Regions from separate parts of the Allobosea sp. GW822-FHT03F07 genome, predicted to be linked through region 3. Evidence: predicted binding sites of a transcription regulator. Region 3 holds the regulator's gene; each other region holds the start of a gene.
The links. Region 3 encodes PhoB, which activates phosphate uptake and scavenging genes when phosphate is short. Its sites were predicted from a motif close to TGTCATNNANCTGTCAT; they were not measured.

Region 1: the regulator PhoB is predicted to act here: its motif matches at 2,678-2,694, upstream of AC1RMY_RS03010 (PhoX family protein).
Region 2: the regulator PhoB is predicted to act here: its motif matches at 4,850-4,866, upstream of ugpB (sn-glycerol-3-phosphate ABC transporter substrate-binding protein UgpB).

Annotation. Positions count from the first base shown of each region.
Region 1 is NZ_JBXAND010000001.1:625,895-633,595, forward strand. It holds gene AC1RMY_RS02995 (tetratricopeptide repeat protein) at 1-757, opposite strand, end outside; gene AC1RMY_RS03000 (thiamine phosphate synthase) at 754-1,407, opposite strand; gene AC1RMY_RS03005 (benzoate/H(+) symporter BenE family transporter) at 1,404-2,558, opposite strand; gene AC1RMY_RS03010 (PhoX family protein) at 2,757-4,775, shown strand; gene fba (class II fructose-bisphosphate aldolase) at 4,994-6,076, opposite strand; gene AC1RMY_RS03020 (hypothetical protein) at 6,168-6,404, opposite strand; gene AC1RMY_RS03025 (phosphoglycerate kinase) at 6,477-7,670, opposite strand; gene AC1RMY_RS03030 (hypothetical protein) at 7,691-7,701, opposite strand, start outside.
Region 2 is NZ_JBXAND010000004.1:53,534-61,234, reverse strand. It holds gene AC1RMY_RS14115 (hypothetical protein) at 1-1,441, opposite strand, end outside; gene AC1RMY_RS14110 (proline racemase family protein) at 1,577-2,596, opposite strand; gene AC1RMY_RS14105 (PfkB family carbohydrate kinase) at 2,627-3,556, opposite strand; gene AC1RMY_RS14100 (fumarylacetoacetate hydrolase family protein) at 3,553-4,731, opposite strand; gene ugpB (sn-glycerol-3-phosphate ABC transporter substrate-binding protein UgpB) at 4,951-6,276, shown strand; gene ugpA (sn-glycerol-3-phosphate ABC transporter permease UgpA) at 6,415-7,296, shown strand; gene ugpE (sn-glycerol-3-phosphate ABC transporter permease UgpE) at 7,296-7,701, shown strand, end outside.
Region 3 is NZ_JBXAND010000001.1:514,194-521,894, forward strand. It holds gene AC1RMY_RS02475 (ATP-binding protein) at 1-902, shown strand, start outside; gene pstS (phosphate ABC transporter substrate-binding protein PstS) at 1,004-2,029, shown strand; gene pstC (phosphate ABC transporter permease subunit PstC) at 2,255-3,229, shown strand; gene pstA (phosphate ABC transporter permease PstA) at 3,244-4,134, shown strand; gene pstB (phosphate ABC transporter ATP-binding protein PstB) at 4,182-4,982, shown strand; gene phoU (phosphate signaling complex protein PhoU) at 5,013-5,732, shown strand; gene phoB (phosphate regulon transcriptional regulator PhoB) at 5,877-6,575, shown strand; gene AC1RMY_RS02510 (YnfA family protein) at 6,733-7,053, opposite strand; gene AC1RMY_RS02515 (TIGR03862 family flavoprotein) at 7,246-7,701, shown strand, end outside.

The DNA.
Region 1 (7,701 bases), 110 kb from region 3:
GGTAGAGCCGTGCGATGCGGTTCTGGGCGATCGGGTTGCCCTTGCCGGCGGCGCGGAGGAACAGCCTGGCGGCGGCCGTCTCGTCGGGGGCGACGCCGGCCCCGTTGAACAGCATGATGGCGTATTCGATCTCCGCGGGAACATGGCCGACGGCGGCGGCCTTCGCCATCCATTCCGCGGCGGCGACGTCGCTCGCCGGCATGGCGCGCCCCTGCTTCGCGAGGGTACCCAACGCATATAGGGCGTCGGGGATGCCAGCTTTCGCTGCAATCTGGAGGCTTTTGATGGCGGCTTCGTCGTCCTGCGCCTGCCCCGTGGCGAGCAATGAGAGCGCGAGGTTGTAGTTGGCGGCGGCGTGGCCTGCGGCTGCAGCCTGGCGCAACAGAGCACCGGCGCGGACCGGGTCGCTGCGGCCGCCTGCATCGCCGAGCAGGGCGATCGCCAGCGCATAGGTGGCGTTGACGTCGCCGCGCTCGGAGGCGCGCTCATACCATTCCGTCGCGACCTTCTGGTCGGGCGGGACGCCGAGCCCCTGCCGGTAGAGCTCGCCGACGAGGGTCATAGCGGCGGCGTCCTTGCTGTCGGCCTCGATGCGCTTCAGGGCCTCACGCAGGGCGCGGCGATAATGGCCGGTCTGGTAAGCGCCATAGGCGAGGTCCGTCTCGGCCGCCATCGCCGGAAGCGCCTGCGCAAGACCGGCGAGCAGCAGCAGGCAGATAGGCAGCAGGCCGGCGAGGCCGCGGCGCAGGCGCCTCATCTGGCGGCTTTCCGGGCGGCGCGAGCGGCGATGGCCTCGTTGGCCTCGGCGACGAGGGCGCGGATGTCGCGCCCTTCCTCGAAGGCCCATGCGCCGAGCGCAACGAATTCCGCGCCGGTCTCGACCAGCGCCGGCACCGATTCCGGATCGGGCGCATAGGCGACGCAAGGCGTCTCGAAGATCTCGGCCCACCAGCCGGCACGTTCGATCACCGCGGGCAGCGGCGGCACGCTGCCATCGGGGCGCGGCTCGCCGAACATGACGTAGTCGACGCCGGCCTCGCCGATATCCATGGCGTCGTGCCGGGCGCGCAGGCCGCCGGCGCCGATGATGCGCTCGCCCTTCAGGCTGGAGCGCGCCTCCGCGATCGCCTCGACGCCGCCGGTCAGATGTACGCCGTCGGCGCCGCCGCGCGTCGCCACCACGGCCGAGGCCTCGACCACGAGGGCGACATTCGCGGCCTGGACTGGGCCGGCGAGGCGCTTGATGCGTTCGATGCGGCTGCGCTCGTCGCCCTCGGCGAGGCGCAGCAGCACGGCCGCGATGTCGCCGCCGGCCTGGGCCTGCATCAGCTTGAAGGCCATCGCGTCGGCATCCGCCACGAGCGGGGTGACGAGCATCAGGCGGGTGGGTGGGTGCTGTATGGTCATGATCTTGCGCGCAAACGGCCTGCGACCGCGTCCAAAGTCAAGACGCTGAGGCCGGCAACGAGACTCCAGAAGGCCGACCCAACCCCGAACAGCGTCAGGCTGGAGGCGGCGACGGCAAAGGCGATGACGGCGGCGATACGCTCCCTTTCGGAAGCCATGGCCTGGCCGAGGGCTCCGGTGAGCGAGCCGAGAAGGCCCAGCCCGGCGACCGCCACGATCAGCGCTTTCGGCATGGCGAAGATCAAGGCGAGCAGAATGCCGGCGCAGGCGGCGATGGCGAGATAGGCGAGCCCGTAGAGCACGCCGGCCTTCCAGCGCTGGGCCGGATCGGGATGCGTATCGGGACCGGTGCAGATCGAGGCGCTGATCGCGGCCATGTTGACCATATGGGCGCCGAATGGCGCCGTGAGGAAGGAGGCGAGCCCGGTCGCGAAAAGGCTGGCCGCTGTCGGCGGCTTGTAGCCCGCCGCGCGCAGGACGGCGAAGCCGGGCAAGTTCTGCGCCGCCATGGTGACGAGATAGAGCGGGACGCCGACGCCGAGCATGGCTGCGATATCAAGGCGCGGTGTGACGAATTCGAGGCCGCTGAGAGTCAAGGCGCCGGCAGACCAGCTTGCGAGGCCGAGGCCGAAGCTGAGCGCGATGCCGGCGAACAGCGCCGCGATCACGCCGAGAAACGGGTTGATCAGCCGCGCCAGCAGGAAGACCGCCAGAAGCGGCACGACGAGGCCGGGCGAGACGCGCATTTCGTCGAAGACCGCGACGACGAAGCGAAAGATCACGCCGGCCAGCATGGCGGCGGCGACGGGCATCGGGATCTTCTCGATCAGCGCGCCGAGCGGGCGGAAGGCGGCGGTGAGCATCATCAGCGCGGCGGCCAGCAGGAAGGCGCCGACGGCGGCCGCCATGTCGAGCCCGCTCGTCGCGGCGATCAGCGCGGCGCCTGGCGTCGACCAGGCGCAGATCATCGGCATCCTGTAGCGCCAGGACAGCCAGATGCCGGCCCCGGCCTGGGCGATGGCGAGGCCGGCGATCCAGGAAATCGCCTGGCCCGGGGTCGCGCCAACCGCCTGCGTCGCGGCGAGCACCACCGCGACCGAGGCGGAGAAGCCGACGAAGGCCGCGACCAGCGCTGAAAAGACGATCGACATACAGAACCTGCGGCGAGGGCAGCGGTGAGCGCGGCGGGTGCTCCTTCAACCAGAAAGTGTCGCCGGCCGGAAGAGCCCGGGCGCCCGGCCGGCATGTGCGCTGCGTCTTGCAGGACTATTGTCACCGCAGCGTCACCGCCGCCGCCTATCGCTCGATTTCCTCCAATGCCAATCTGAAGCTTCGTCAGGACCGACCCCATGAGCGACGAGATCAAGAGCGACGAGACGCAATACGAATCGACCTTTGGCGCCAGCATGCTGGAGCACGAGGACGCCGAGCCGCGGAACCCGACCGACAATCCGACGATGGGCGAGCTGATCTCGCAGCGCTTCTCGCGCCGCGGGCTGCTCAAGGGCGCGCTCGCGGTCTCCGCGATCTCGGCGACCGTCGGCACGCTGGCGCTGGAGACGGCCGAGCAGGCGCAGGCGCAAGGGGTGAAGTCGGCCTTCTCGTTCAAGGAGGTCGAGGCCGGCGTCGATGCCGACCACCATGTCGCCGAGGGCTACGACGCCGACGTGCTGCTGCGCTGGGGCGATCCAATCACCAGCGGTGCGCCAGCCTTCGACCCGGCGAAGCAGACGCCCGAGGCCCAGGCCCAGCAGTTCGGCTACAACAATGATTTCGTCGGCTATCTGCCGATGCCGGGCGCGGCCGACCCCTCCGCCCATGGCGTGCTCTTCGTCAATCACGAGTACACCAACCCGCATCTGATGTTCCCGGGCGTCGTCGAGATGAAGGACGGCAAGCCGGTGCTGAAGAACGCGACGCCGGAGCGCTTCCGCATCGAGGCGATGGCGCATGGCGCGACCGTCGCCGAAATCCGCCGGACCGACGGCAAATGGGCGCTGGTGAAGGATTCCAAGTACAACCGCCGCATTACGGTCGCGACCGAGATGCAGCTCTCGGGCCCGGTTGCCGGAAGCGACCGCGTCAAGACCGGAGCCGACGCGTCCGGCCGCAAGGTTTTCGGCACGCTCAACAACTGCTCGGGCGCGATGACGCCCTGGGGCACCTTCGTCACGGGCGAGGAGAACTTTCACGGTTATTTCTCGGGCAAGCTGCCGGAGGGCCATCGGGAGGAGGCGAACTACAAGCGCCTCGCCGTGCCGTCCTCGCCTTACGCCTGGGGCCGGTTCGAGGAGCGCTTCGACCTTGCCAAGGAGCCGAACGAGGCCAATCGCTTCGGCTGGGTCGTCGAGGTCGATCCCTTCGATCCGAACTCGGTGCCGAAGAAGCGCACCGCGCTCGGCCGCTGCAAGCATGAGGGCGCCGACAACATCGTCGCGAAGGACGGCCGCGTCGTGGTCTATCTCGGCGACGACGAGCGCTTCGACTATGTCTACAAATTCGTCACGGCCGGGCGCTTCGACCCGAACAACCGTGCGGCCAATCTCGATCTGCTTGATTCCGGCACGCTCTACGTCGCGAAGTTCGCAGCCGACGGCGCCGTCGAATGGCTACCGCTGGTCTTCGGCCAGGGGCCGCTCACGGCCGCCAACGGCTTCCAGAGCCAGGCCGACGTGCTGATCGAGACCCGCCGCGCCGGCGACCTGCTCGGCGCCACCAAGATGGACCGGCCCGAGGACATCACGCCCAACCCGGTGACCGGCAAGGTCTATGTGATGCTGACCAACAATACGAGCCGCAAGGACGAGCAGATCGACGCTGCCAACCCGCGTGCCAAGAACGCCTTCGGCCACATTATCGAGATCATCGAGGAGGGCGGCGACCACACCGCGACCAAGGGGCGCTGGGAAATCCTGCTGAAATGCGGCGACCCGTCCGTCGCGGCGGTCGGGGCGAGCTTCTCGACCGACACGACGAAAAGCGGCTGGTTCGGCATGCCCGACAATGCCGTGGTCGATTCCGCCGGGCGCCTCTGGGTCTCGACCGATGGCAACGGGCCGGACGTGACCGGGCGGACCGACGGGCTCTGGGCGGTCGATACCGAGGGCGGTGCGCGCCGGACCTCGAAGCTGTTCTACCGCGTGCCGCATGGCGCCGAGCTCTGCGGCCCCTGCTTTACGCCGGACGACACTACGGCCTTCGTCGCCGTGCAGCATCCAGGCGACGACGGTCCGGACTGGCCGGCCTTCGGCCGCCGCTCCTATTACGAGGATCTCTCGACCCGCTGGCCGGACTTCAAGCCGGACATGCCGGTGCGCCCCTCCGTGGTGGCGATCACCCGCAAGGGCGGCGGCAAGATCGGGGTTTGATCGGGTGTGCCGCCCGATCTGTTGGAAAACAAGGCGCGGGAACCCTCTCCTGTAAGGAGAGGGTAGGGTGAGGTCGGGCGTTTGACGATTGGCTGTGACCTCACCGCTCCATTGCTTCGGGGTCGGCACTCGACTGGTCGAGGGGCCTACACCTCACCCCTGCCCCTCTCCTTACAGGAGAGGGGTTCCCCGCGCCTCGCCGAGAATGACGCCTTGCCTCAAGCCGCCTTCTGCGAGCCGAAGGTCGGGTCGAGCTCGCCCTTGGCGTAGCGCTTGGCCATCTCGGCGGTGGTCGCGACGCGCTTGATCTTCGAGGCCTGGCCGGCGGTGTTGAACTCCTGCAGGCGCAAGCTGCAGAGCTTGGTCATCGCCTCCATGGCGGGCTTCAGATACTTGCGCGGGTCGAACTCGCCGGGGTGCTCGGACAGGATCTTGCGGATCTGGCCGGTCATCGCCATGCGGTTGTCGGTGTCGATGTTGATCTTGCGGACGCCGTGCTTGATGCCGCGCTGGATCTCCTCGACTGGCACGCCCCAGGTCTGGGGCATCTTGCCGCCATACTGGTTGATGATGTCCTGCAGGTCCTGCGGGACCGAGGAGGAGCCGTGCATGACGAGGTGCATGTTCGGCAGCTTCTTGTGGATCTCCTCGATGACATGCATCGCCAGGATCGCGCCGTCGGGCTTGCGGGTGAACTTGTAGGCGCCGTGCGAGGTGCCCATGGCGATGGCGAGCGCATCGACCTTGGTCTCGGCGACGAACTTCACCGCCTCTTCCGGATTGGTCAGGAGCTGGTCGTGGGAGAGCTTCCCCTCGAAGCCATGGCCGTCCTCCTTCTCGCCCTCGCCGGATTCCAGCGAGCCGAGCACGCCGAGCTCGCCCTCGACCGAGATGCCGCCGAGATGGGCCATCTCGGTCACGGTCCTGGTCACGCCGACATTGTAGTCCCAGTCTCCCGGGGTCTTGCCGTCGGCCTTGAGCGAGCCGTCCATCATGACGGAGGTGAAGCCGGCCTGGATCGCGGTCATGCAGGTCGCCGGCTCGTTGCCGTGGTCGAGATGCACGCAGACGGGGATGTGCGGATAGATCTCGGTGACCGCGTCCATCATGTGCTTGAGCATAATGTCGTTGGCGTAGGAACGGGCGCCGCGCGAGGCCTGGATGATGACGGGGGCGTCGGTGGCGTCGGCCGCCGCCATGATCGCCAGAGCCTGCTCCATGTTGTTGATGTTGAAGGCGGGCACGCCGTAGTCGTTTTCGGCGGCGTGATCGAGCAACTGGCGGAGCGTAATACGGGCCACGATGGAACTCCCCTTGAAGGCAATGGATATGGGGAGCGTTTAAAGGCGAACTGCGACAAAGGTAAAGCGAAAGCGGGGAAAGCGCTTAAGATCAGCGGCCGCGCGCTTCCAATGCCGTCACGCGCTCTTCGATGGCTGCGAGCTCCTCGGCGAACTGGCCGGTGGTCGCCTTGGCCATGACGAGCAGGCCGGCCGTGTCGCGGCACTGCTTGCGGACCAGTTCTTCGAGCCGCTCGAAGCGCTCGTGCGTTTCCGTTCGAAACGAGGACATCTCAGCCTGAAGCTTCTTCAGGATTTCGTACATCGCCGTCTGGACGTTCCCGCTCACGGTCAACTCCCGCTTCACGGCGAGAACATAGCATAAACACGCTCTGCCACAAGGGCAGAGCGCAAGTCCATGTCAGCCCTTCCGCAGCGCCTCGACGCCCGGCAGGGCCTTGCCTTCCATCCATTCGAGGAAGGCGCCGCCCGCAGTCGAGACATAGGTCAGGTCGGCAGCCACGCCGGCATGGTTCATCGCGGCGACAGTGTCGCCGCCGCCTGCGACCGCGACCAGCTTGCCGGCCTTGACCTTCTGGGCCGCCGCCTTGGCGACGGTGACAGTGGCGGTGTCGAAGGGCGGCAGCTCGAAGGCGCCGAAGGGGCCGTTCCAGACCAGCGTCTTGACCTTGTCGAGCTTGAGCACGACCTCGGCGACGCTCAAGGGACCAGCGTCGAGGATCATCTCGTCGGCCGCAACCTCACCGGTCTGGACGACGCGGTGGCCGGGATGGGCCTTGAACTCACGGGCGACCAGCGCATCGACCGGCAGCATGATCTCGCAGCCGGCGGCCCTGGCCTTCTCCTCGATCTCGCGGGCGGTGCCGACGAGATCATGCTCGCAGAGCGACTTGCCGACATCGACGCCGCGCGCAGCGAGGAAGGTGTTGGCCATGCCGCCGCCAATGACGAGGACATCGACCTTCTTCACGAGGTTGCCGAGCAGTTCGAGCTTGGTCGAGACCTTGGCGCCGCCGACGATCGCCATCACCGGGCGGGCAGGGTTGTCGAGGCCAGCGGAAAGCGCTTCCAGCTCCGCCTGCATGGTGCGGCCGGCGTAGGCCGGCAGGACATGGGCGAGGCCTTCGGTCGAGGCGTGGGCGCGATGCGAGGCCGAGAAGGCGTCGTTGACGAAGAGGTCGCCATTGGCGGCGAGCGCCCTGACGAATTCCGGATCGTTCTTCTCGTCGCCCGCGTGGAAGCGGGTGTTCTCCAGCAGCAGGACCTCGCCGTTCTTCGCAGCCGATACCGCCTTCGCGACATCCTCGCCGATGCAATCGCCGACGAAGGTGACGGGCTGGCCCAGCGCATGGGCCAGCGCGGGGACGACCTGCTTCAGGCTGTTCTTGTCGTCACGGCCCTTGGGCCGGCCGAAATGCGCGAGCAGGACGACCTTGGCGCCCTTGGCCGAAATCTCCCGGATCGTCGGCAGGATGCGGTCGATGCGCGTCGCGTCGGTGACCTTTCCGTCCTCCATGGGGACGTTGAGGTCGACACGGACCAGGGCGCGCTTGCCTGCGAGGTCGGCGTCGTCGAGCGTCTTGAATGCGGTCACGGCAGCAGTCATGGCAGCTGTCACGGCAAGA
Region 2 (7,701 bases), on a different contig from region 3:
GGAAGCCGTTGAGCGTGCGGCCATTGGCGGCTTCCCAGGCCCGGATCGCGTCGAGGCCCTGCCGGACCTCGAGCAGCCAGGTCGCCTGATAGTCGATCTCGGAATAGAGGATGTAGGAGGGCGGCAGGTCGCGCCGGGCGAGTTCGCGATAGCTCGCCTGCTGGGTGGCGTAATGCTCCAGCATTCCGGCTGCGCGCGCCACCATGTCGGCCTTGAGGCTGACCCGGCCGAGCGGGCCGAGCTCGGGCAGATCGAGCGCGACATGGCCGGTCATTCCCAGCACGGCGCGAACGCTGCGCTCGACGAAGATCACGGCGCTGGGCAGGGCGGTGGCGAGCGCCAGCACCAGGACGATCGGCTTCAGTGAGTCCTGCCGATTGCGCCAGTCGAGCAGGACCAGCAGCAGGATCGGCCAGAGTCCGATATATTCGAGCGAGCCGGTATTCTGCGTCTCGAAGAAAGTCAGCGCGACGAGGGCGGCTGCGAGCCAACCCATCGGTGAATCAGCGAGCGCGCGCAGGCCCCGGAGGTTCGGCGCCACGCCCTCGCGCCAGGCCACCAGCGCTAGGACGCCGAGCAGCAGCAGGCAGGGCCCGACGACGTTGAACTTGACCGACGCCACGGTCAGGAAGCGCGGCAGCAGCGCCCCGGTGTTGAGCGCGAGAAGAGCCAGGATGTCGGCGATGTAAGCGCGCACCAGCCCGGTCGCGAGATCGACGACGCCAAGGGCGGCCAGCACCAATACCGCCGCCATCGCCGCGTCGCGCTGGCGCAGACGACCGGCGAGGACGGCATAGCCGACCAGCATCGAACCCGTCACCGCGCCCGTGATCTTGACGAGGAACAGCACGAGCATCAGTGCCGCGACCAGCCCGGTCGCCAGGCGCCGATCCCGGGCGAAGTGCAGCGTCGCGATCAGCAGGTAGAGCAGCAGCGCGACATGGCGGTTGTAGTGCCCGTAGCCGTCGAAGCCAGGCATCGGGTAGAGGCTGTGGAGGTTGATGGGCAACGATGCGAACAGCAGGAAGGGCAGCAGCAGCGCGAAGGCCATCGGCCGCGAACGGGCGGCGACATGGCCGCACAGCAGGGCGGCTACCGGCAGCAGCACGGGCAGCACCGCCCAGTTGGCCAGCAGCATCGGCTGGGCGCGCGGGAACAACGCATCGAGCCACGCCGCGCCGTAATAGCCGAACGGGCCGACCGGCGCGAAGAAGTCGAGGCTCGGAACCTGCCCCATGCGGATGCGCTGGATCGTGTCGAGATAAACCGCTGTATCCCACGCGTTCGGGCCGAGCGGCAGGCGCAGCGGGAGGCTGAGGGCCGCTGCCGCCGCGAGCGCGAAGGCCGCGATCCAGAAGGCAGGCGTGCGCGCGAGACGGGTCAGCCGGGCAGAAAGCCCCTGCGGCGCGGCGAGTGGCGCACCGAGATCCCCAACCGACATGGCGCGCCTCCGAATTCTTCGAGCGAGCGCCGAGCCTGCCGGATAATCGTTACCCCGAGCCTGCGCCGATCTTCGAAAAGCCGAGGTTTCGGACGGCAGTCCAGGCAAATCCCTGAAACTGGTTTCCGGGCTGGGTTAATCGCCTGCGATCTCCGCGAAGCGTTCGGGCAGCGCGAAGCCATGCCGCAGCGGGTCGTCCGGCTCGATGACGAAGGCGCCCTCGCCGGCGAAATGGCCGATGCCGCCGACCGCGACCGTGACGGCGCCGGGAGCCGGGGCAGGCACTTCACCCAGCACACGGCCGGTGAAGGTTCCGCCGGTGATGCTGCGGAAGCTCCGCGTCCGCCCCGGCGGGACCAACCCCTTGGCATGGTCCAGCGCCATGCGGGCGGTGACGCCCGAGCCCGTCGGCGAACGGTCGATCTGGCGCTCGGCGAAGATGCAGAGATTGAAGCTGGTCTCGTCCGGACCGGCTTCGTCGGTGACGATCGTGCCATAGAGGAAGCCGAGATCGGGTTCGGTCGGATGCGTGATCGCGAGCGTTGCGCGGACCCTGTCGGTGAGTGCGGCCGCCGCATCGGTCACCGCCGAGACGGGGCTCTCGATGAGATCGAGGCCGAAGCGGGAGGCCGGCAGGATGCAGTAGAAGGCGCCGCCATAGGCGATGTCGGTGGTGATCGACCCGAAGCCCGGCACATCGACGACCAGATCCCGTGCGAAGACGAAGGCCGGGACGCTCTCGAAGACGACGCTCCCGACCTTGCCGCCGCTGACCGAACATTCCAGCCGCAGGAGACCGCAGGGCGCCTCGATGGCGAAGCGGGTGACCGGCTCGACGGCCGGCACGAGCCCGTGCTCGATGGCATAGCGGCCGAGCGCGATCGTCGCGTGGCCGCACATGGTCGAATAGCCCTCGTTATGCGTGAACAGCACGCCGAAGGCTGCTTCCGGATGCGTCGAAGCGACCGGGATCACGCCATACATGCCGGCATGGCCGCGCGGTTCAAGCATCATCGCGCGGCGCAGATGATCGTGATTCTCGCGCGCATCGCGGCGCTTTTCGAGGATCGTCGCGCCCTTCAGGACAGGATAGCCCGCGGTCACGATGCGGACCGGCTCGCCGCAGGTGTGATAGTCGAGATAGCTCAGGCGCATGGTCGCGTTCCGGTGGTCATCAAATGGGTGTCATGTCGCGAGCCGCCGCGGTGGATCGCAGCCGGCTCTGGTGCAGCTATCGGCCGCCGCGGCACAGGCGAAGGCGAGCGCCGCCTGGAGATCGTCGTGCGTCACAGTCTTGAAGCCTGCACCGAGCCGGCCGCGTGCGGCCAGAACCGCGATGAAGCCGCCGATGAAGGTATCCCCCGCCCCGACCGTATCGGCCACGACGACAGGCTGGGCGGTCGCGGTGACAGGATCGCCTGGACCAAAGCAGATGGCGCCATCCGGCCCCTTCGTCACCAACACGAGCGTTGCGCCGAGCGACTGCCAGCGCCGGGCGATCTCAGCCGGCTCCTCCGCCGGAAAGAGCCAGGCGAGGTCGTCGAGGCTCGCCTTGACGATGTCGGCCTGCGCGATGCGCGCCTCGATCAGGGGTAGTGCCCGCTCGTGCACCGGCAACACGGAAGGGCGGATGTTGACGTCGTAACTGACAGTCGCGCCTTGTGCCCGGGCGCTCGCGGCCAGCGTCGCCACCGCCTCGACCGAGGCCCCGGCGGTCGCGCCGAAGGAGGCGGCGTGGAGATGGCGGGCTTCCGGCGGCATGCACCGCGTCGTGCCGTCCGGATCGTCATGAGCCGTGCCTTCGAGGTGCAGGGCGAATTCCGGCACGCCGCCCGGGCCGAGCGGCGAGACGATCGCGACCGCGCTCGGCCAGGCGCTGTCATGGATCAGCGCCGTGCCGATACCCTCCGTTATCAGAGCGGTGCGGAAACGCCGACCGAGGGCATCGCTCGAGAGCGCCCCGGCATAGGCCGGCTTCGCACCGAAGCGGGCGAGCGCCAGCGCCGCGTTGAAGCCGGAGCCGCCCAGCACGGCCTCATAGTGCCGTCCCTCGGCGTCGCGCGGGATGAAATCGCCGATCGCCTCGCCGACAACGAGGATGTCGGCTGCGCTCACAGCAGGCCGCGCTTCGCCAGGCTGCGCATCAGATGCGAAGCGCCGAAGGTCCAGGGCTCGCATTCGGAGGTCGAACGCATGCGGTTGACCAGGGCGCCGAGCTCGGGTGCCGCGATGGTGACGACGTCGCCATATCTGTGGGTAAAGCCGCCGCCGGGCGTGTCGCGATCCTTGATCGGCGCGAACATGGTGCCGAGATAGAGCGCCGCGCCGTCCGGATACTGGTGATGCGGGCCGATCATCTGGCCGGCGAGATCGGCCGGATCGCGGCTGATCTTCGCGATCGAGGACGATCCTTCGAGCGTGAAGCCGTCCTCGCCCTCGACGGTCAGTGACACCGTGGTCTTGCGGATGTGGTCGAGCGTGAAGCCTGCATCGAACAGGCGGATGAAGGGGCCGACGGCCGCCGCTGCATTGTTGTCCTTGGCCTTGCCGAGCAAAAGCGCCGAGCGCCCCTCGACATCGCGCAGATTGACGTCGTTGCCGAGCGTGGCGCCGACGATGCGACCGTCAGAGGCGACGACCAGCACGATCTCGGGCTCGGGGTTGTTCCAGGTCGAGGCCGGATGCAGGCCGGCATCGAAGCCGGTGCCGACCGAGGACATCGGCGGGGCCTTGGTGAAGATCTCGGCGTCTGGCCCGATGCCGACTTCGAGATACTGGCTCCAGGCGCCCTGCTTGATCAGCACGTCCTTGAGATGCATCGCCTCGGGCGAGCCGGGCTTCAGCTTCGAGAGATCGTCGCCGATCAGCTTTCCGATCTCCTCGCGGATCGTCGCGGCGGCGGCCGGGTTGCCGCGCGCCTTCTCCTCGATCACGCGCTCCAGCATCGAGACGGCGAAGGTGACGCCGGCCGCCTTCACCGCCTGCAGGTCGAGGGGGGAGAGCAGCCAGGGCTGGCCGGGATCGCGGCCGTCGACCGGCGTGTTCGCCAAGATGTCCGCGAGCGTCCCGACCGGTTCGCCCTGCGCCGCGCGCAGTGCGGCAGCCGGGTCCTTCGCCTCGCAGAGATCGCGGCTGGTGGGGAAGGCGCGGGTGACGTCCAAGAGCACGCCGTCGCGCAGGGTGACGACCGCAGGGCCGGCGACATCCGGCCGCCAGACGCGACCGAGCAGCGCGGCACCGGCGGCATCCTTCGGTAGGGTCTGGTCTGGCGTGAGAGAGATGCGCGGCATGGCGGCTATCCGTCGGAAGGCGGGATGGGGCGGGGAGAACAGCGTCTTCCGGGCAAATGTGCAAGAGCCTCGACAAAAGAGCCTCAGCACAAAGTCGCGGAAGCGCGCAGCTTGCGTCTGTCATCAATTTGTCATTGAAACGTCGCCCGCCCTTCATGCTAGCTTGCGCACCAACAATAACAGCCGCCCAAGCGACCCGAGGGCGGAAGGGAGACGAAGATGACAGTGAAATCTCGCATTCTGATGTCCGTCGCGGCTTTCGCGATCGCCGGCGCCGCACCTGCCGCGGCCCAGACCGAAATCCAGTGGTGGCACGCGCTGACCGGCGCCAACAACGACGTCGTCGTGAGGCTGGCCGAGGAGTTCAACGCCTCGCAGAAGGACTACAAGGTCGTCCCGGCCTATAAGGGCTCCTATCCTGATACGCTCAACGCCGGCATCGCCGCCTTCCGCGCCGGGCAGGCACCGCATATCCTCCAGGTCTTCGAGGTCGGCACCGGTACGATGATGTCGGCCAAGGGCGCGGTGAAGCCAGTCCACGAGCTGATGAAGGAAGCCGGCGAAGCATTCGACCCCAAGGCTTATCTGCCCGCCATCACCGGCTACTACTCGACGGCCAAGGGCGACATGCTCTCGATGCCGTTCAACTCATCCTCGATGGTGATGTGGTACAACAAGGACGCCTTCAAGAAGGCCGGCCTGAACGCCGACGCGCCGCCGAAGACCTGGCCCGAGGTGTTCGAGGCCGCCAAGAAGCTGAAGGCCGCCGGCTTCGACAAATGCGGCTTCTCGAACGCCTGGGCGACCTGGGCGAACATCGAGCAGTTCGGCGCCTGGCACAACGTGCCGCTCTCGACCAAGGTCAACGGCATGGAGGGCTTCGACGCCGTCCTGACCTTCAACCAGAGCCCGGCCTTCCTGAAGCACTGGACCAATCTCGTCGATCTGCAAAAGCAGGGCGTCTACGATTATTCCGGCCGCACCAACACCGGCGAGGGCCGCTTCACCTCGGGCGAATGCCCGATCTTCCTGACCTCCTCGGCCTTCTTCGGCAATGTCCGCGCCAACGCCAAGTTCGACTGGGCCAACGCGCCGATGCCGTACTACCCGGATGTCCAGGGCGCACCGCAGAATTCGATCATCGGCGGCGCTTCGCTCTGGGTGATGGGCGGCAAGAAGGCGGACGAATACAAGGGCGTCGCCAAGTTCTTCACCTTCCTCTCCAATGTCGACCGGCAGGTGAAGCTGCATACCGAATCCGGCTATCTGCCGATCACCAAGGCGGCCTATGAAAAGGTGAAGGCCTCGGGCTTCTACAAGGACAAGCCCTATCTCGAGACGCCGCTGCTCGAACTCAACAACAAGGAGCCGACCGACAACTCGAAGGGCCTGCGCTATGGCAGCCTGGTCCAGATCCGCGACATCTGGTCGGAAGAGCTGGAAGCGGCTCTGAACGGTCAGAAGTCGCCGAAGGCGGCGCTCGACGCGGCTGCCGAACGCGGCAACCAGATGCTGCGCCAGTTCGAGCGCACGGCGTCGCGCTGAGCTGACCTGATCCACCACGCTGCGTCATCCCGGGCGCAGCGAAGCGAAGACCCGGGATCCATGCCGGAACGGTTCAAGGCATGGATCCCGGATCTCCCTGCGGTCGCCCGGGACGACGACGCGGACTGAAGCGACCCGATGCAGAAGCACGCCTTCTTTCATGGCCTCACGATCCCGCTAATGCTGCTCCTGCCGCAGCTGGCCATCACCATCGTGTTCTTCTATTGGCCGGCAAGCCAGGCGGTGTGGCAGAGCTTCCTGCTGCAGGACGCCTTCGGCACCTCGACGGAATTCGTCTGGTTCGAGAACTACACGACCCTCTTCGCCGATCCCGGCTACTTCAAGGCCTTCGTCAACACGGTCATCTTCTCCAGCTTCGTCTGTGTGCTCTCGCTGTCGCTGGCGCTGCTCTTCGCGGTCATGGCCGACCGCCAGATCCGGGGCGCCGAGGTCTACAAGACGCTGATGATCTGGCCCTATGCGGTGGCGCCCGCTGTCGCCGGCGTGCTCTGGCTGTTCATGTTCGATCCCTCGCTGGGCATGCTGGCGCGCGGGCTGTCCAGCCTCGGCATCGCCTGGAATCCCCGCCTCAACGGCAATGACGCGATGCTGCTCGTCATCCTCGCCGCGACCTGGAAGCAGATCAGCTACAATTTCCTGTTCTTCCTCGCCGGCCTGCAGTCGATCCCAAAGAGCGTGATCGAGGCGGCCGTGATCGACGGCGCGCGGCCGATGCGGCGCTTCTGGACGATCGTCTTCCCGCTGCTCTCGCCGACGACCTTCTTCCTGCTGGTGGTGAACATCGTCTACGTCTTCTTCGACACCTTCGGCATCATCGACACGGTCACCGGCGGCGGCCCTTCGGGCGCGACCGAGACACTGGTCTACAAGGTGTTCTCGGACGGCAAGGGCGGCTCGAACCTCGGCGGCTCGGCGGCGCAGTCGGTCGTGTTGCTGGTGATGGTCATCGCGATGACCGCCGTGCAGTTCCGCTTCATCGAGCGCAAGGTCAGCTACTGATGGTCGAGGACCGCCGCCTGGGCGATTTCATCGCCTATGTCATCCTGTCGATCGGCGTGCTGATCGTCGCCTTCCCGGTCTGGCTGACCTTCGTCGCCTCGACCTGGGATGCCGCGACCATCATCAACGGCAAGCTGCCGCTCTATCCGGGCCCGTATTTCCTGGAGAACTACAACCGCATCCTGTTCATCGGCACCTCGGGCACGACGCGCGAGCCGGTGCTCGGCATGATGCTGAACTCCTTCGTGATGGCGATGGCGATCGCGCTGGGCAAGATCTTCATCTCCGTGCTCTCGGCCTATGCGGTGGTCTATTACCGCTTCCCGTTCCGGATGGCGGCGTTCTGGATCATCTTCGTCACGTTGATGCTGCCCGTAGAGGTCCGCATCTTCCCGACCTTCAAGG
Region 3 (7,701 bases):
CGCTGGTGATGCGCGATCCCGATCTGATCGAGGCGATCGACGGCGTCGCCCGGCAGGGCGGCCGGCAGGTCATCGAGCTGGTCGAGCGCGTCCCGGTCGAGCGCACCTTTCGCATCCACATCGCGGCGCTGCACGGCACGGGCTGGCGGCGGCCGGTGCTGCTGACCTTCGAGGATCTGAGCGAGCAGCGCGTCACCGAGCGCATGCGCGTCGATTTCGTTGCCAATGCCAGCCATGAGCTGCGCACGCCCCTGGCCTCCCTGCTCGGCTTCGTCGAGACGCTTCAGGGACCGGCGCGCAACGATGCCGGCGCGCGCGACCGCTTCCTTACGATCATGCGCGAACAGGGCTTGCGCATGGCCCGCCTCGTCGACGATCTCTTGTCGCTGTCGCGGATCGAGCTTCGCGCCCATCTGGCGCCCGAGAACCCGGTCGATCTCACCGGCATCTCGCGCGAGATCGTCGATTCCCTGACGTTGATGGCGCGCGAGCGCGAGGTGACGCTGACATTGCGTGCACCGGCCGAGCCGGTGCGGGTCGCGGGCGACCGCGACGAGCTGCTGCGGCTGATGGAAAACCTCGTCGAGAACGCGATCAAATACGGCAAGCGCGGCGGCGAGGTCGTGATCGATGTCGAGGATGGTCCGCTCGAGGCCGGCGTCGGCGTGCGCGACGACGGGCCGGGCATCGCGCCCGAGCACCTGCCGCGCCTGACCGAGCGCTTCTACCGCGTCGACACCAATGCGAGCCGGGAGGCCGGCGGCACGGGGCTCGGGCTGGCGATCGTCAAGCACATCGTCCTGCGCCATCGCGGCCGGCTGACGATCGAGAGCGCGCTCGGGCAGGGCGCGACCTTCCGCGCCGTGCTGCCGCGCTTCGGGGCGCTGCCGAAAAAGCCCTGATGAAAGCTTTATGACAGAGTGCGTGACGGATTGTCATGAAGCTGTCATGCAGAGGGTGTTCTGAACGGGCCGCTAAATGTGCGATCCAGAGAGGACATCTCATGCGCAAGATTTTCATTGTCGCGGCCGCCACGATCGGTCTTTCCGGCGTGGCCCAGGCTGCCGACATCACCGGCGCCGGCGCCACCTTCCCCTTCCCGATCTACTCGAAGTGGGCCGAGGCCTATAAGAAGGAGACCAATGTCGGTCTCAACTACCAGTCGATCGGCTCGGGTGGCGGCATCCGCCAGATCAAGGCCAAGACGGTCGCCTTCGGCGCCACCGACGCCCCGCTCAAGGGCGAGGACCTGACCAAGGACGGCCTGATCCAGTTCCCGACCGTCATGGGCGGCGTCGTCCCGGCCGTGAACATCGCCGGCGTCGAGCCCGGCAAGCTCAAGCTCTCGGGCGAAGTCCTCGCCGAGATCTATCTGGGCACCATCAAGAAGTGGAACGACCCGAAGATCACGGCGATCAACGCCGGCCTGACCCTGCCCGACGCCAACATCAACCCCGTCTATCGTTCGGACGGATCGGGCACGACCTTCGTCTTCACCGACTACCTCTCCAAGGTCTCGCCGGACTGGAAGTCGAAGATCGGCACCAACCAGTCGGTCCAGTGGCCGGTCGGCATCGGCGGCAAGGGCAATGAGGGCGTCTCGGCTTCGGTGAAGCAGGTCGCCAACTCGATCGGCTATGTCGAATACGCCTATGCCAAGCAGAACAAGCTCGCCCATGCGCTTGTGAAGAACGCCGACGGCAACTTCCCGGCTCCGGACGACAAGGCCTTCCAGGCGGCCGCCGCCAATGCCAACTGGAACGAGGCTCCCGGCTTCGGCATCTCGCTGAACAACCAGAAGGGCGCCGAGGCTTGGCCGATCACCTCGGCCACCTTCCTGCTGGTCCATGCCAAGCCGGAGAAGCCGGAAGAGGTTCAGGCTGCCCTGAAGTTCGTCGACTGGGCCTATAAGAGCGGCGACCAGCTCGCTCTCGACCTCGACTACGTGCCGCTGCCGGCCAACGTCAAGGATCAAGTCCGCGCCGCCTGGAAGGGCGTGACCGATCCGGCGGGCAAGCCGATCTTCTGATCGCTGCCAACGATAAGGCGAGGCGGGTTCGACCCGCCTCGCCAAAAACATTCAGCCCTCATCCTGAGGAGCCGCGAAGCGGCATCTCGAAGGATCACCCAGAGTGCACTGGAGCCTCCTTCGAGACGCGCTCCTGCTGAGCGCTCCTCAGGATGAGGGCTGAGGTTGACGAGGCCGGGCGTCCGGCAGCAGACGACTTCAGCTACCCCACCGGAGCCTCCGCGGATGACCGCAGCAACCGACATGACGAGCATTCCCGGCGCGACGCCGATCGTGCGGAAGACGCCCAAGGGTACCTTCGACATCGTCTTCCGCAATGCCAGCTTCCTGGCGGCGCTGCTCGTCCTGGTGCTGCTCGCCGGCATCATGCTGTCGATGGTGATCGGCGGCTGGCCGGCCTTCCGCGAGTTTGGCCTCGGCTTCATCACCTCCAGCGTCTGGGACACGCAGAACGACCAGTACGGCGCCTGGCCGGCGATCGTCGGCACGCTCTCGACGGCGCTGATCGCGCTCGTCATCGGCGTGCCGCTCTCGCTCGGCATCGCGGTGTACCTCACCCAGCTCGCGCCGCCCTGGTTCAAGCAGCCGGTGTCGACCGCGATCGAGCTGCTCGCCGCCGTGCCCTCGATCATCTACGGCATGTGGGGCCTGTTCGTGTTCGTGCCGCTCTTCGCGGCATATGTGCAGATACCGCTCTCGAACATCGTCGAGGGCATCCCGATCGTCGGCACGGTGCTCTATTCGCGCTCGCCCTCGGGGCTCGGCATCCTGACGGCCGGCTTCATCCTGGCCTTCATGATCATCCCCTTCATCGCCTCGATCACCCGCGACATGCTGGAGCAGATCCCCTCCGTGCTGCGCGAGAGCGCCTATGGCATCGGCGCGACGACCTGGGAGGTCGTGCGCCATGTGCTGGTGCCGCAGGCCGGCGTCTCGATCATCGGGGCGATCATGCTGGGGCTTGGGCGCGCGCTCGGCGAGACCATGGCGGTGACCTTCGTCGTCGGCAACGCCAACCGGCTCTCGTCCTCGATCATGGATCCGGGTTCGACCATCGCCTCGCGTATCGCCAACGAGTTCAACGAGGCGATGGGCCTGCAGCTCAACGCGCTGATCGCGCTCGGCTGCATCCTGTTCTTCGTCACCTTCGTCGTCCTCGTCATCGCGCGCATCCTCGTCTCGCGCGTCAAGAGCTACTGATAGGGCAAGCGATCATGAGCCTGGCGACCCCCTCCACCGTCCGCGAACTGCCGCATGCCCCTTGGGGCCGCGTTCGCCAGTCGCGCCGCACTGCCGACAAGGCAATGAAGGTCATTGCGACCGGCTTCACCTTCCTCGCCATCTTCGTGCTGTTCTGGATCCTCGGCATGTTGGTCGTGAAGGGGCTCGGCGGGCTGTCCGTCGCGACCTTCACGCAGATCACGCCCGGCCCGGGTTCGGAAGGCGGCGGCCTCGCCAACGCCCTCGTCGGCTCGATCGTGCTGACTTTCCTCGGCATCGCCGTGGCGACGCCGATCGGCGTGCTCGCGGGAACCTATCTCGCCGAATACGGCAAGAAGTCGCAGCTCGCGAACCTGATCCGCTTCATCAACGACATCCTGCTCTCGGCGCCCTCGATCCTGATCGGCCTGTTCGTCTACGTCATCCTGGTCGAGCCGTTCCGCGGCTATTCCGGCTGGGCCGGCGGCGTCGCGCTCGGCATTATCGCGATTCCGGTGATCGTGCGCACGACCGAGGACATGCTGCGCCTCGTGCCCGGTCCGCTGCGCGAGGCCGGCGCGGCGCTGGGCGCACCGCCTTCGGTGGTGATCACCTCGATCACCTGGCGGGCGGCCAAGTCCGGCATGGTCACCGGCATCCTGCTGGCGCTGGCCCGCATCGCCGGCGAGACCGCGCCGCTGATCTTCACCGCGCTGAACAACAACTTCTGGTTCTCGCCGAGCCTCGTCGGCGGCGTCTCCAACCTGCCGGTGACGATCTACCAGTTCGCCTCCGCCCCTTACGAGAACTGGCAGCAGCTCGCCTGGGCCGGCTCGCTGATCATCACCATGTCGATCCTGCTGCTCTCCATCGTCGCCCGCCGCATCGTGCGCGGCGGCAAGTGAGCTGCACAACCGAAACTTCGTCGCGTTCGATCTGAAGGAAAAAGTCGATGCTTTCGACGCTTGAACTCTCCCCGCAGACGCTCGATGCCGATGCCCCCGTCCGGATCGCGGTCAAGAACCTCGATTTCTACTACGGCGAGCACAAGGCGCTGAAGAACATCAACCTCGATTTCCGCGACCGCCACGTCACGGCGCTGATCGGCCCGTCCGGCTGCGGCAAGTCGACCCTGCTGCGCATCTTCAACCGGATCTACTCGCTCTATCCGGAGCAGCGCGCCACCGGCGAGATACTGCTCGACGGGCGCAACGTCATCTCCGGCGACATCGACGTGAACGAGCTGCGCTCGCGCGTCGGCATGGTCTTCCAGAAGCCGACCCCCTTCCCGATGTCGATCTACGACAACGTTGCCTTCGGCATCCGCCTCTACGAGAAGCCGCCGAAGTCCGAGCTCGACGACCGTGTCGAGGGCGCGCTCCGCCGCTCGGCCCTCTGGGACGAGGTTAAGGACAAGCTCAAGACCTCGGGCATGGGCCTCTCCGGCGGCCAGCAGCAGCGCCTCTGCATCGCCCGCACCATCGCGCAGAAGCCGGAGGTCATCCTCTTCGACGAGCCGACCTCGGCGCTCGACCCGATCTCGACCGGCAAGATCGAAGACCTGCTGGAGCAGCTCAAGAGCGACTTCACCATCGTCATCGTCACCCACAACATGCAGCAGGCGGCGCGCATCTCGCAGTACACTGCCTTCATGTATCTGGGCGAGGTCATCGAGTTCGCGCCGACCAACACGATCTTCATGAACCCGAGCAAGAAGCAGACGCAGGACTACGTCACCGGCCGCTTCGGCTGAACCGCTCGCGCTGCACAGGGACACACGCCGATGACCGAACATATCGTCCGCTCCTACGACGCCGAACTCGAGGCGCTGCGCCGCAGCCTCGCCGAGATGGGCGGCATGTCCGAGCGCATGCTCGGCGACTCCACCGTGGCGCTGGTGCGCCGCGACACCACGCTCGCCCAGAAGGTCATCACCGCCGACCAGCGGCTCGACAATCTGCAGCGCGATGTCGAGGAGCGTGCCGTGCTGACCATCGCGCGCCGCCAGCCGCTGGCCCAGGATTTGCGCGAGCTGATCTCGGCGATCCGCCTCGCCTCGGACATCGAGCGCGTCGGCGATCTCGCCAAGAACATCGCCAAGCGTGCGGTGGCGATCTCCGGCCAGTTCTCGCCGCCGCATCGCGCCGTGGTCGGGCTCGAGCATATGAGCCGGCTCGTCCAGGCCCAGCTCAAGGACGTGCTTGACGCCTATGCGGCCAACAACGAGCAGAAGGCGCTCGAGGTCTGGCATCGCGACGGCGAAATCGACGCGCTCTACACCTCGCTGTTCCGCGAGCTGCTGACCTATATGATGGAAGATCCGCGCAACATCACCTTCTGCACGCATCTCCTGTTCTGCGCCAAGAACGTCGAGCGCATCGGCGACCACACCACCAACATCGCCGAGACGATCCATTACCTCGTCACCGGCGAGTCGCTCGACCTCAACCGTCCCAAGCTCGACACCACCGATATCAGCGTCGAGGCGGTGACGGGGAATTGATGGAGTATCCATTGCGTCATGGCCGGGCTTGTCCCGGCCATCCACGTCTTGCGTCGTCGAGCGCTGTGACCAAGACGTGGATGCTCGCCACATGGTCGAGCATGACGGAATGTGTCGGCTGAATACCCAGAACGGAACCGCGCCATGCCCGCCCGCATCCTGATCGTCGAGGACGAAGAGCCGCTCACCTTGCTGCTGCGCTACAATCTCGAGGCCGAGGGCTTCGAGGTCGATAGCGTCGCGCGCGGCGACGACGCCGAGCTGCATCTGCGCGACTCGACGCCCGATCTCGTCCTGCTCGACTGGATGCTGCCGGGCCTCTCCGGCATCGAGCTCTGCCGCCGGCTGCGGGCGCGCCGCGACACCGAGCGTGTACCGATCATCATGCTGACCGCGCGCGGCGAGGAGACCGAGCGGGTGCGCGGCCTCGCCACCGGCGCAGACGATTATGTTGTCAAGCCGTTCTCGTTGCCGGAGCTGATCGCGCGCATCCAGGCGCTGCTGCGCCGGGCCAAGCCGGGCCATGTCGCGGGGCTGCTGACCGCGGGCGATCTCGAACTCGACCGTACGACCCGCCGCGTGCGCCGCTCCGGCGAGGAGCTGCATCTGGGACCCACCGAGTTCCGCCTGCTTGAATTCCTGATGCAGGCGCCCGGCCGGGTCTATTCGCGCGCGCAATTGCTCGACGCGGTCTGGGGTCGCGACGTCTATATCGACGAGCGCACCGTCGACGTGCATGTCGGGCGCCTGCGCAAGGCGATCACGCCCGGCGATGCCAAGGACCCGCTGCGCACGGTGCGCGGTGCTGGCTACGCCTTCGACGAGACGTTCGCGCGGGCGTGAGGGGGCTCTCTCCCTTTCGCACATCCGCGCGTCATCCCGGACAAGCCGCGTAGCGGCGCCGATCCGGGATCCATGCCTGAGCCGTTCCGGAATGAGTTCCGGGTCTGCGCTGCGCTTCGCCCGGAACGACAGCGCGCATTTGACAAACCCTCGATCCTCACCGCGGCGCCGCGATGATGATCGCCGCTCCCGCGAGGCAGACCAGTCCGCCCGTCACGTCCCAGCGATCCGGCCTGAATCCCTCCGCCGCCCAGAGCCAGGCGAGCGAGGCGGCGATATAAATCCCGCCATAGGCGGCATAGGCGCGCCCCGCGGCGTCGCTCTCGACCAGCGTCAGCAGCCAGGCGAAGAGGGCGAGGCAGACCAGGCCTGGCAGCAGCCACCAGACCGGCTTGCCGAGCCGCAGCCAGCCCCAGAAGGCGAAGCAGCCGGCGATCTCGAAGAAGGCGGCGCCGAGATAGGCGGCGATGGTCGGCATGATGCTGGCGGGTCGGGCTTTCCGGGATCGGACAGTCAGTCTAAAGCGAAGACCCTTCAGATGGAAACACGCCGTCATCCCGGACCAGCCGCGAAGCGGCGCCGATCCGGGATCCATGCCTGAACGGTTCCGGCATGGATCCCGGGTCTGCCTCCGGTCGCCCGGGATGACCGTGGAGAACGCGGGAACTTTATGCCAGACATCGCCATCATCGGCGCCGGCCCGGCTGGATTGATCGCAGCCGAGCGGCTGGCGCAGGCCGGGCATCGCGTCACGATCCATGAGCGGATGGCGTCGCCGGCGCGGAAGTTCCTGCTCGCGGGGCGCGGCGGGCTCAACCTGACGCATTCCGAGCCGCTCGACGGCTTTCTCGATCGCTACGGCGCGGCGCGAGGCTGGCTGGAGCCGGCGATCAGGGCCTTTCCGCCGCAGGCGCTGCGGGACTGGGCCGACGGGCTCGGCGCGGAGAGCTTCGTCGGTTCGAGCGGGCGCGTCTTCCCGAAGGCGATGAAGGCCTCGCCGCTGCTGCGCGCCTGGCTGGCGCGCCTTAACGGGCTCGGTGTCCGGTTTGAGGCCGGCCGGCTCTGGGCCGGCTGGGCGGCGGATGGCACGCTGACCTTCGCAGGGCGCGATGGGACGCCCGTGACC